One region of the Moraxella sp. CTOTU49097 genome, then DNA from elsewhere that is predicted to be linked to it. Evidence: predicted binding sites of a transcription regulator. Region 1 holds the regulator's gene; each other region holds the start of a gene.
The links. Region 1 encodes PhoB, which activates phosphate uptake and scavenging genes when phosphate is short. Its sites were predicted from a motif close to TGTCATNAANCTGTCATAA; they were not measured.

Region 1 (4,359 bases):
GTGCTGCGACCCCATGAGACACCTTATGTGAGCTTGATTGATGATGAGTTTAAACTGGTATACTCGCGCTTAGGCGATCGCTTGCGAGTAGCAGGAACGGCTGAATTTAACGGCTTTAACCTTGAGCTTAATCCCGTTCGTTGCCAAGCGATTACGCGACGGGTGAGAGAGGTGTTTGGGGATGCGCTAGATTTGACCCAGCCAAATTATTGGACAGGGCTGCGACCGATGACACCGTCAAATGTGCCGATTATCGGTCGCGCGGTCAATCGTCAAGGACTTATTGATAATTTGTATCTCAACACGGGACATGGCACTTTGGGCTGGACGCACTCGAACGGCTCGGCAAAAGCGATTGCTGATATCATGCAAGGGCGCCAGCCACAAGTAAACTTTAACTTTGTGGGCTTGCAGGATTAAGGGATTGGGTTGGAATACTGGCAGATTTTGGAAAGGTCACAGTGAAGGTTGAGCCTGTGCCAACTGTAGAGGTGATATCCAAGGTGGCATGATGCTGATACAAGACATGCTTGACAATCGCTAGCCCCAAACCGGTACCCCCTGTGTCACGGCTTCGACCCGTGTCCACGCGATAAAAACGCTCGGTTAAGCGCTGAATATGGCGCTGCTCGATACCAATGCCATTGTCGGTCACGCTAAAACATACCCCCGCGTCACACTCATGCCAGCTAATACTAATCTCACCACCTTTTGGGGTGTATTTCATGGCATTGGTAATCAGGTTACTGAGCGCACTTCGCAGATAATCTTCATAACCCAAAATATGTAACGTGCTGTCGATGTGCAAATGAATCATATGGTCGTATGACTTGTTGTACATTTGCGCATCGTCAAACAATTGCATTAGCATTTTGGGAATGTCAATATCTTTGGGCTCAGTGGGCTTTTCATCGTTTTCTAGTCGAGATAATAATAGTAAGTCATTGATGATGTTATTCATGCGCTGACTTTGCTGCATCATCTGAGTAAACGCGCGAGCAATACGCGGATCTAAATCAGGCTGTTCACTCAAAGTCTCCACATACCCCATGATGACGGTAAGCGGCGTACGCAGTTCATGCGAAACATTTGCCACAAAGTCTTTTCGCATCTGTTCTAAGTGCTGAAAACGGGTGACATCATAAATCAGCAGTAATTTTTCTTGCCCAAATTTGGTAATCTTGCACTGCACATAGCGCTCGATATTAGATGGGCTATGGATACGTACACCATCGGGATAGTCTTCAATGTGGTGATAATATTGATGAAAAAGCGGATGACGAATAATGGTCAACACATTGCGACCTTGGTCGGGCGCTTTAAAATGAAAAAGCCGTTCGGCAGAGTTGTTCCACCATTCGATACAGTCGTTTTTGTCAATCAGAATAATCGAGTCTTGCAATGCACTCAGCGAGTCGCGCACTTTTTGCACCAGCGAAACGGTTTGCTGATGCGCCAATTTCTCTTGGCGATTGACTTGGTAGATATTACTGGCAATGACATTAAGGTTGGGCTCAAATGCAGGCGGCGGCTCATCGGGGTTTTTGTTATACCACGCTTTAAAGCGTTGTATCGACCATAAAAAATATAGCTGATACAAGCAAAGCCCTATCGCCAGTCCCCAACCCCAAAACCCTAATAGCCCGCCAATCAACAGCCCGGCAACCCCAGCTGTGACGACGGGTGAAATGCTCGCCCACATATTAATTTTTCTAGCATCCATTGAGACAGCTTACTATAGCGAAGTTGGGATAAGTTGGCAAAAATTTCAATGCGATTAATCAGGCTATTGTTAGTCGATTTTATTAGAAAAGCGATAGCCTGTGCCACGTACAGTTTGGATGTAGTCTGCAAACCCAAATGGCTCAAGCACTTTACGCAGGCGGCGGATATGCACGTCAATGGTACGATCTTCGACATACACATTGCCACCCCACACTTGATCGAGTAGCTGGGTGCGGGTATAAGCGCGCTCGGGATGACTCATAAAAAAAGCAAGTAGCCGATACTCTGTCGGTCCGATATCCACCGCTTTGTTATTGGCACTCACGCGCTGACTGGCAGGGTCTAGCGACAAGCCACCTACGTCAATGGGTTTTTCGCCTGACAATGCGCTACTACGGCGCAATACCGCTTTGATACGGGAAACCAATTCACGGGTGGAAAACGGCTTGGTGATATAGTCATCTGCCCCAGCGTCAAGTCCTTGAACTTTGTTGTCTTCTTCGCCTTTGGCAGTGAGCATGATGATAGGAATTTCAGAGAGCATTTCATCTTTCTTCAGGCGGCGGCATAAATCAATGCCTGATAGCCCATTGGGTAGCATCCAATCTAATAAGATGAGGTTGGGGCGATGATCGACCACCAAATGATGGGCTTGAGAGACTTCTGAGGCTTGCAAACAATCAAATCCTGCCATCTCTAGTGTGGTCACGATCATTTCTCGAATGGCAGGCTCATCTTCCACTACCAAAATAGTTTCATTTTTCATAAATTTCTCAAGCGATAAAAATAGGCAACTGTTTGTCAAAATAATTTTATGACAACAATATTACAATGCCCATATTACAACTTCAGAATATGACAAAAAAATGACAACGATAAGTTTTTAGGACTTTTATTTGTGGTGTTGTAAAAAATTCGGTGTTTGACTCAATTTTTGGTACTTAACACAGGTCGCATCACAGTTCAAAAATAAAATTTATCGGACCATCATTGCAACTGCTGACTTGCATGTTTGCGCCAAATTCGCCTGTCTGCACGGCCGCATATTGCGTCTTGGCATATGCGACTATCTGAGCAAACAAAGCTTTGGCAGTGTCGGGCGCCATCGCGGGCTTAAAATCAGGACGTCTACCCGATTGGGTATTGGCAAGCAGGGTAAACTGCGACACTAACAGTAAGCCGCCATTAACCTGTTGCACGTTTTTATCCATTTTGCCTAGCTCATTTTCAAATACGCGATAGGTGAGGATTTTATCAATCATTTTTTGCCCCATCGCAAGCGTATCATCATGCCCAAGTCCAAGGTAGACAAGTACGCCATGGGCAATCTCGCCGACGATTTGTTGTGGGTGAGGCGCTTGGTTGACTGCTACTTTGGCAAATTTCACCCGTTGTAATACTGCTTTCATAATTTTTCCTATCCGTCAGTTTGAGCGTAAGCGGCTTGACTCATAGCCTAAAGTTGAATATACCGTGATTCTAAGGGGGATTTTGATTATAATAAGCCAACTTTAAAATGCCAATCTCGAGTAACTTATGACCTTGTTTACGACGTTACAATCGCTTGTCCCACAACAAAAAATCAGTGAAATCGCAGGTCGTCTTGCCCAAAGCCGTCATCCGATGGTGAAAAAAACCTTTATTCGTACCTTTGCTTCGGTGTATGGCATCAAGCTAGAGGAATATGCGCGCGGTAGTTTTTCTCAGTATGACAGTTTTAATGATTTTTTTACCCGTGAGCTCAAAGACGGCGCGCGCAAGATTGATGATGACCCAAATGCGCTGATCTGTCCTGCAGATGGCATGATATCGCAATTGGGGCAAATCGATAAAGACCAAATCCTACAGGCCAAAGGCAAATCGTATGAAGTTGGGCAATTGCTCGCGGATTATGAACTTGGCAAAGCCATGCAAGAGGGGAGTTTTGTCACCGTGTATTTGGCACCGACCAATTATCACCGCGTGCATATGCCATTTGACGGTACTTTGGTAGAAACCATCTATGTGCCAGGACAGCTATTCTCGGTCAATAACGAGACCGCTGAAAACATTACCGATTTGTTCGCCCGTAATGAGCGCTGCGTGTGTGTGTTTGATACCGAATTTGGTAAAGCTTGCGTTGTGCTAGTCGGGGCGATGATTGTAGCAGGGATTGAAACAGTGGCCACAGGCAAAATCAAACGTAGCGATCGCGTGCAGCGTCAAACCCATCACATGACGTTGAAAAAAGGCGATGAGCTTGGGCGGTTTTATTTGGGCTCAACGGCGATTGTGGTATTACCAAAATCAGCGCGCATGGCTTGGGAGGCAGGTCTTTATAATTCAGTGCCGGTGACAATGGGGCAACGTCTCGGTACTTTTTTGCAGTAAGCTGTCAAGGTATTTGCTAAAAAAGGTAGCAAAGGCTGCCTTTTTTATGGGGTGTTTTAGCCAATTTGCATGGGTTGATTGCTCACATAAACTAAACGATAACGAAAAATATTTTAGGAAAATTTGTTTATAATAGCCGACTTATGATTTTTATCTGCTCTTTTATTTAGACGCGCTTTTTTATTTAAATTGATCACTATGAACCTACCACCAACACCGCACCCTAAGCCATCGCACGAGTTAGACTATCCAACCGTTTGGATT
Region 2 (4,359 bases), on a different contig from region 1:
GCGGCAAAATCTCGGATTTATACGGCTCCACCAATAACACCCCTTGCTCACCGCGCCCCACCCGATACAACGCTGGGTGTTCGCGAAAATTCAGCGTATCAAAGTTGAGATGATAGTTAAACTCGTGCATGACTCAAAAACTCAGTCAGCGTGGCAAAGTCATCAAAGGTTTGGGTCGGATGATAATCACGAATATCCTGCCCATAGTTATAGCCGTATGACAATCCAAGCGTATCCATGCCCGCATTTTGCCCTGCCAAAATATCGTTTTTGGAATCCCCAATCATATAGCTTTGAGCGATGCTAAAGCCTAATTGGTCACAGACATGCAGTAGCGGCATCGGGTCGGGTTTTTTGGCAGGCAAGCTATCACCACCCAAAATATAAGCAAAAAGGTCTTGCCAACCCAATTTTTCTACAATCGCAGGAACAAAATCAATGGGTTTATTGGTGGCGATAGCGAGGGTATAGCCTTGCTCTTTAAGCTGACGCAGCCCTTCGCTCACCCCTGCATAGGGCTGGGTTCTGACGCAGGTGTTTTGATGGTAGTAGTCAAAAAACAGGGCAAGCGCCTGATTGGTATCGTTTTCAGTGAGATTGGGGTCAATGGTTTGTGAGCCTGATAAAGCACGTTGCACCAGTACTTTGCCGCCATTGCCCACCCAGTTGCGGATGACATCTTCGCTAAAGTTGGCTTTGCCAAGCGTAGTTAGCATCGCATTGACGGCGTCCGCCAAATCTGGGACGCTATCAATCAACGTACCGTCCAAGTCAAAAATAAGTAACGATTTTTGGGTAATATTTTCCCCAGTGGATGTGGGGATTGGAGTGTTAAGTGATTCGCTAGACATGGTGTTTCCTATCGTTTTTTCACCAAAGTTAATAGGCTACAGTGTAGCAGAATCACCTAAAAATACCATGCAACCGTCCATTAAAATAACCTAACCCTGACAACCAATTCAGGTTAAAAGCAGGTTTGACTAAAAAACGTTAGTTTTCGCCATTGCTCGGTTGATAATCTAGTGAGGCATCGGCGATTTCATGGCTAGCCGCCGGATTCAGCGCGCTGTCCTTTTTGGCACCCAGTTTTTGATAACGCACATCTTCACCGGTAATACAAAAAATCAATTGCTCAGCGATATTACGCGCATGCGCACCAATACGCTCTATCGAACGCAGCACCCATAAAATATCAATGACTTTTGCTACATAGCGACCATCTTCCATGATGTAGGTCATCATCGCACGTGACGCGGATTTGTACATCGCATCAATTTCATTATCCTGCTCTATCACTTGGTAAGCGCCTGTTGCATCAAACTTGGCGAAAGCTTCTAGTGCATTTTTTAGCATCATCTGCACAAAATTACCCATTTGATGCGCTTCATGATACCCAATCGGTGATTGACCTTCACGGGTGGCACGGCGCGCCATCTTGGCGATTTTTTTGGCTTCATCACCAATACGTTCAATGTCAGCGCCGCATTTGCTCACTGCCATGATTAGGCGTAAGTCGGTGGCAGCAGGTTGACGACGTGCCAATACTTTGACCACCAAATCATCAAGCTGCTGCTCAGTAAAGTTGATTTCTTTGTCACCATCAATGACATCTTCGGCAAGCGCCACATCACTTTTTACCAAAGATTCAATTGCTTTGGTGAGATTGGCTTCTGCCATGCCACCCATTTTTAAAAACAAATTGACCAAGTTTTGTAAATCCTGGTCATAACTTTTTGATAAATGCTCACCAATTAAATTCATATTTCCCTTCCTAACTCATGGATTGTGACTCATGGACTGTGCAAAATTGTGATTAAAAAAGCCGTTAAAGAAAAGCTAACTATAACTAAAAATTACGACAAAATGATGAAAAACAGCGCGACTATTCGCTGATATCGCATCATATAAACCAAACAAAAAACCTAACAAAGATTTCAATGTCATCAAACTTTAACATAACCGTAACAGATTTGACATTTTGTTACATTAACATGGCAACAATTTTTCAGCGTTGGGTGATTTAAAACGCGACATATTGGTTGGCGACGCCCTAAGCTAATTTACTATCTTCCCTGACAATTATCTTATTTGTCCATCAAGGAATTATTATGAAACTATCACATTTAATCGTCAGTGTGGCATTCGCTGCTGTAGGCGTACAAGCCAATGCTGTCAACATCACAGGTGCAGGTGCAACCTTCCCACAACCTGTTTACTCAAAATGGGCAAGCGATTATCAAAAAGCAACAGGCAACCAAGTAAACTACCAAGGTATCGGCTCTTCAGGCGGTATCAAACAAATCCAAGCAAAAACGGTTGATTTTGGTGCCACTGATGCGCCCATGAGCCCAGCAGAACTAAATGCCAGCGGCTTAATCCAATTCCCCGCAGTCATTGGCGGTATCGTACCTGTGGTCAACATCGCTGGCGTCAAACCAGGTCAATTAAAACTATCGGGCGCCGTCCTTGCTGACATCTATATGGGCAAAATCACTACTTGGAACGATGCACGTATCCAAGCATTAAACCCAGGCGTTGCCCTACCTGCCGCTAAGATTACCACTGTTAATCGCTCAGACGGTTCAGGTACCACTTTCGTATTTACTAACTACCTAAGCCAAGTATCAAGCGATTGGAAATCAAAAGTAGGCGCGGACAAAACCGTTAAATGGCCTAATGCTTCAGCAAGCGTGGGTGGTAAAGGTAACGAAGGCGTATCAAGCAACGTACAACGTGTTGCAAACTCCATCGGTTATGTTGAGTATGCTTACGCAAAACAAAACCGTTTAGCTTATACCCAACTTCAAAACCGCGCCGGTAAATTTGTACTACCAGACGATTCAACGTTTGCAGCCGCATCAAACATTAACTGGGCACAATATCCTGGTTTTGCAGTGACTATCACTAACATGCCAGCAGCCAACGCATGGCCAATCTCTGCAGCAACTTTCATCCTCGTACCTCGTACAGGCGGTGCAAAAGCCAAAGAAGCGCTTAAATTCTTTGACTGGGCATTTACTAACGGCAATGCACAAGCAACTGCACTCGACTACGTTCCGCTACCTGCCGGCACCAAAGCTGCGGTTCGTAAAGAATGGACGAAAGTTAAATAGTCATCTGTTTAACTGTACTACGCAAATTAACCCTGCCGATTGGCGGGGTTTTTTAGCTTAAAACTTTGCCAAAAAAGAGCATCAAATCAGCTGATTATCTAACACTTTGACCGTCTCATCGGTCAGATTGCCCGTAGCTTTTTGTAGGTCAATGTAGGCATTTAGATAATCAAAATACGCATTAATCAAATCGCGTTTGGCAGCGTGATATTGGCGCTCTGCCAGTAGTGTATCTACCATCGAGCGCACCCCCAAATCATAGCCTGTTTTTGACGCTTGGGCGACGCGGCGATTGGCATCCACCGCAACTTGCTGGGCTTTAATCGTGGCACGCTGTGCGACCAAATTTAGATACGCTTGGCTAGTCTGAGTCATGGCGGCTTGGTACACATAGGCGAGGCGACTTTTTGCCGCTTGTGCTTGCAGATTTCCTTGCTCAACGCCTGCGCGTGTCCGCCTACCGGTATAAAACGGAAAATCCACTTCTACCCCAAAGCTATAATTGGTGCCATCAATAGCGCTTTGGTTATTATGGGTATAATCTTGCCACCCCACATTGCCTACCAAATCGACACGGGGATAGATATTGGCTTTGAGATAATCGACTTGTTTGTTGGCAATCGCCACTTGGGTTTGTGCTAGCTGAATATCAAGATTATTATTTTGTGACTGCTGCATCCAGTTTTCGATACTTTGACTTGCCACCAGATTCAAATCAGGCGGTAATTTGATACTGTCTAGCTGATTGATTGGTTGACCGGTGAGCAGTGATAACTGCTGTTTGGCATTCACGATTGCCACGTCATTGTTGGCAATAGAGGCGCTGACGCTTTCAAGCCTTGCACGGCTCTCTTCGGTATCTACCCGCGCCGCTACCCCTTGCGCGAGTCTCGCTTGCATCATGTCATTTTGTGCTTTGAGTGCAGTGAACTCGGCATTAAGGCTATCTGTCATCGCTTCAGCGCGCAATACATTGAGATAGGCTTTGCTGATTTGCTCGATTAGTTGCTGATGCTGCTGTAATAGCTGGATGTCATTGGCTTGACTGGCGAGCACGGCTTTTTCATAGTTTGCCCATTTATCAGCACGAAACAAGGCTTGGCGCAGTCCGATACCGACTTGGCTTGCGGTATTGCCCGTATCAGGGATGTTATCGTCTTTGGGATAAAACTGATTACGTTTGACACTGCCTTGTAGTCCCACTTGCGGCAGCATATCGCCAAACGCCAGCTGCACATTTTTTTGC
Region 3 (4,359 bases), on a different contig from region 1:
AGCAGTAGATGGCAATGGTGATGGTCATCGTAACCCTTGGAATACCGCTGATGCATTAGCTTCTACCGCAAGCTATCTTAAAAATGCCGGCTGGCAACGTGGTATGGGCTCGTACTATGAGGTACGATTACCAAATGGTTTTGATTATCGCCAAGTCAGTACCAAAAAAACCATGGCGGACTGGCAAAATTTAGGCATTCAATTTATCACCCCAAATGCGCCCATGGATGCGATGGCAGAATTGTGGCTCCCTGCGGGTAAAGAGGGTCCTGCGATTTTATTAACCAAAAATTTTGATGCCATTAAGGTATACAATAATTCCTCCAATTACGCCATGGGGGTAAGCTTACTTGCCAAAGCCATTATCGGGCAGCCAGGTTTACAGCAATCTTGGCCGCGCTATGAGCAGCCACTTGCTACTTATGAAGTACGCCAACTTCAACAGCGTTTGACGGCAATGGGCTATGATACTAAAGGGTCAGATGGCGTCGTAGGCACCAATACCAAATTAGCATTTCAGCGCTGGCAAGCCGACCACAACCAAATCCCAGATGGATTTATCTCAAAACGCTCGGCAAGCGGGCTGATTAATTAATGGATTTATTCATAAAAAAGCCACCGAATGATTCAGGTGGCTTTTTTATTTAATTATCCATACTAAATTCTTCAGCGTAGCTATTCCAACCAAGTTTGGTACGGCAAGCTTCAAAAAAATCCACCCCAGGTGGGTGTAATAACGTGAGTTTGTTCGGATGCTTGTGAATCACTAAACGCTGGTTTTGGTTAAGCGGCACCGATGGTTTCCCATCTGCACTCACCATCGGCTGGGTGCGGTTATCTTTATGGATGCGGATTTTGATTTCGCTGTTGCCGCTGACCACAATCGGGCGGCTTGATAAGGTATGTGGATGCATGGGCACCAGACAAATGGCATCCATACTAGGATGAATAATCGGCCCGCCACCTGATAGCGCATAAGCGGTGGAACCCGTCGGTGTGGAGGCAATCAGACCATCACTGTGCTGACGATAGACATTAAGCCCATCAATTTTTAAATGAAAATCTAGCATATGCACTGACTTGCCTGCATGCAGCACAATGTCATTTAGCGCCATATCTTCATAAATCACATGTGCACCTTGACGGATTTCCATCTTTAGCAAGAATCGATCTTCAAGCTGATAATGACCTTGTAAAATACTGGTCAATTTTACGTTTAAATCATCAGGATAAATGTCAGTTAAAAACCCTAAACGTCCGCGGTTCACCCCCACTACTGGCACTTTGTGTTTGACGAGTACTTGCGCCGCATGTAGCAGCGAGCCATCACCACCGACCACAATGACCAAATCACAAGCACCGCCGAGCAAACTACGCTCAATCGTAGCAATCTCGCCTAGGCGTGCAAAATCTAATGCCGGCAACCGTGCCGTTTGATGGTCAATTAATAAAGGCAACCCTTGCTCATGAAAAAAGTCACAAATTTGGTAGATACTTTGAATGACACTTGGCTTGTTGGCACGACCCATAATGCCGATACGCCCAAAGGCAGGATTGGGAATAAGTGTGGACGTCATAGCAGAAAATTAACTGATAAAGATTAAGCTATTTTATCACAGCTTACTGGCTCACGTTATGCCCAATCAGTATTTTATATTACAAAATTGCTAATCTTCGTTGTGCAGTTAATGTATACAAACTCATTGCTATTTGCTAATTTAAGGCGATCGATATATAACTAACTTTTGAAAGTTTTTAACTCTTGGGAGCAAATTTTTATGGCAAATCCGATTATATCTCGTGCTGAACTTGCGGTTAGTACGACACCGATGACGGTCAAAGGGGTCATTCGAAAAACCTCTTTTCTGCTAGGTCTGACGACGTTATCGGGTGTTGGATTTTTTGGCTATTGCCTAGCTAGTGGCGTCACTTCAGGTTTTGTTAGTGTAGCGGCTTTAGCCAGTATCTTGGTGGCTTTTGTATTGAGTATGGTAATTATCTCAAAACCCCACATAGCTAAAACACTGGCAATTCCTTATGCAATTTTAGAGGGCATCGTGATTGGCGCGATTTCTCTCTTTGCTAGCATCAAGTTTCCCACAGTTGCGCCGACGGCGTTGGTCGCAACTTTTGTAACCGCTGCAGTGATGCTGGCGCTTTATCGCAGTGGCGTGATTAAAGTCACCCAAAAATTTCGTTCTGTGATGATGTCTGCTGTGATTGCTATTATGCTGGTGTATCTGGTACAAATCGGGTTTAGCCTATTTGGTAGCTCACTGCCGTATTTGTTTAGCGGTGGCGTGGTGGGTATTGGTTTTAGCTTGCTGGTGATTGTGATTGCATCACTGAGCTTGTTATTAGATTTTGATAGCGTTGAGCGAGCTTATGCTGCAGGGGTGGATGAAAGCTATGAATGGGTACTAAGCGTTGGTATCTTATCAACACTGGTATGGATGTACATTGAATTTGTGCGTTTACTGCGTTCACTGCAAAACTAAGTTTTATCAAATAAAAAACACGGTTTAAAGTACCGTGTTTTTTATGGCTTGTAGTTTAAGGTAATAAGCGTTCCATCACCCATTGCTCGTCAGCTAGCGAATAAACAATGCGGTCGTGCATACGATTGGCTCTACCCTGCCAAAATTCAATTTTTTCTACCGTCAGCAGATAGCCTCCCCAAAATTCTGGTAAAGGAATTGGGTTGTCTCCATACTGCACAGTTAATTGAGCAAATTTGTCTTCCATTACCTCGCGGCTAGCAACCACGCTGCTTTGTGGCTCGCTGACCCAAGCGGCTAATTGGCTATCACGCGGGCGGCTATGAAAATACTGCGCGGATTGTTCACGGCTAACCTTTTGCACAGCGCCGGTAAGACGGATTTGTCTTTCTAGGCTTGGCCAAAAAAATAATGCTTCAGCATTGGGGTTGGTCGCCAAATCACAGCCTTTGGCACTGTCATAATTGGTATAAAACACGAGGCCAATGCCCGCGTTTTCCAATTGGATGATTTCACGCATCAGTAAAGTGCGCACACTTGGCTGCCTATCACGGCCACAAGTCGCCAGTGAAAACGCATACGCTTCCCCTTGCTTGGCATCAATTGCTTGTTGCACCCAAGTTTGTAGTAAGCTAAACGGCTGCTCCGGCAAGTGTGATTCGATAAGCTCGCCTTGCTCATACGATAATCGTTGACTGGTAAAATCAATACTCATGTTTTATCCTTATAAAATGTCAACTTTACGCCATCACTTGGCGTACTTTTTCAGCAAGTTCATTGGCTAGCATATCACACTCAATCTCATCATCGCTTTCGACCATTACCCGAATCAATGGCTCTGTACCTGATTGACGAATCAGTAAACGACCCCGTCCTGTCAATTTTTCTTCGGCATCTTTAAACGCATTTGCCAATTCTGGGAAGGTGTAGGGATCTTGTTTTTGCGCCAATCTGACATTGACCAATTTTTGTGGTAGCTGCGTATAACCCTTCATCAGCTCTGATAATGATTGTTTGCTCTGCGCCATCACCGCAAGCACTTGTAGACCTGCTACAATGGCATCGCCCGTACTGGCTTTATCTAGGGTTAAAATATGACCTGATGACTCACCGCCCAGTACCCAGCCATTTTTTTCAAGCCCTTGCATGACATAGCGGTCGCCGACTTTGGCGCGTTCAAAGGCAATGCCCGCTTTGTCAAACGCCAATTGTAGACCCATGTTGGTCATCAAGGTACCTACCACGCCATCGACTTGTTGCTCTGCTTGGGTGGCTAAAATATATAAAATGCCGTCACCATCAACCAACTCGCCTTTTTCATTGACCATGATGATACGGTCGCCATCGCCATCTAAGGCAATACCCACTTGGGCCTCATGGTCAAGCACCGCTTGTTGCAAGTTTGCCGGATGGGTAGAGCCGACATTGTCGTTGATATTAATGCCATCGGGTTTATCGCCAATGGCAATGACGGTTGCACCTAACTCACGTAATACACGGGGTGCGACGCTGTATCCTGCTCCATTGGCACAGTCAACGACGATTTTTAGGGCATTTAAATTTAGGTTATAGGGGAAAGTACCCTTACAAAACTCGATATAGCGACCTTTGGCATCTTCCACACGATAACTTTTGCCTAGCGCTTCTGGTGCGTCAATGACGACATTGATATCTTTGATTTCATCGATTTTTTCATTGATGGCTTGCTGAATTTCATCTGACAGCTTTTTGCCTTCATTGGAGAAAAATTTGATACCGTTGTCATAAAACGGATTGTGGGATGCGGATATCACCACGCCCGCATCAGCGTGAAAACTTCGGGTCAAATGCGCGATGGCAGGGGTTGGAATAGTGCCTAGCA

Region 2: the regulator PhoB is predicted to act here: its motif matches at 1,939-1,957, upstream of pstS (phosphate ABC transporter substrate-binding protein PstS).
Region 3: the regulator PhoB is predicted to act here: its motif matches at 1,611-1,629, upstream of RT064_RS01150 (NAD(+) kinase).

What each region holds. Positions count from the first base shown of each region.
Region 1 is NZ_DAMBOA010000004.1:91,320-95,678, forward strand. Features, by position in the region: gene RT064_RS04125 (D-amino acid dehydrogenase) at 1-420, shown strand, start outside; gene phoR (phosphate regulon sensor histidine kinase PhoR) at 395-1,723, opposite strand; gene phoB (phosphate regulon transcriptional regulator PhoB) at 1,793-2,491, opposite strand; gene dtd (D-aminoacyl-tRNA deacylase) at 2,682-3,134, opposite strand; gene asd (archaetidylserine decarboxylase) at 3,262-4,095, shown strand; gene RT064_RS04150 (multidrug effflux MFS transporter) at 4,294-4,359, shown strand, end outside.
Region 2 is NZ_DAMBOA010000007.1:23,909-28,267, reverse strand. Features, by position in the region: gene RT064_RS05995 (DUF4385 domain-containing protein) at 1-130, opposite strand, end outside; gene RT064_RS05990 (phosphoglycolate phosphatase) at 117-851, opposite strand; gene phoU (phosphate signaling complex protein PhoU) at 991-1,761, opposite strand; gene pstS (phosphate ABC transporter substrate-binding protein PstS) at 2,109-3,113, shown strand; gene RT064_RS05975 (TolC family protein) at 3,195-4,359, opposite strand, start outside.
Region 3 is NZ_DAMBOA010000001.1:241,182-245,540, reverse strand. Features, by position in the region: gene RT064_RS01155 (lytic murein transglycosylase) at 1-595, shown strand, start outside; gene RT064_RS01150 (NAD(+) kinase) at 645-1,577, opposite strand; gene RT064_RS01145 (Bax inhibitor-1/YccA family protein) at 1,779-2,498, shown strand; gene pdxH (pyridoxamine 5'-phosphate oxidase) at 2,554-3,213, opposite strand; gene glmM (phosphoglucosamine mutase) at 3,239-4,359, opposite strand, start outside.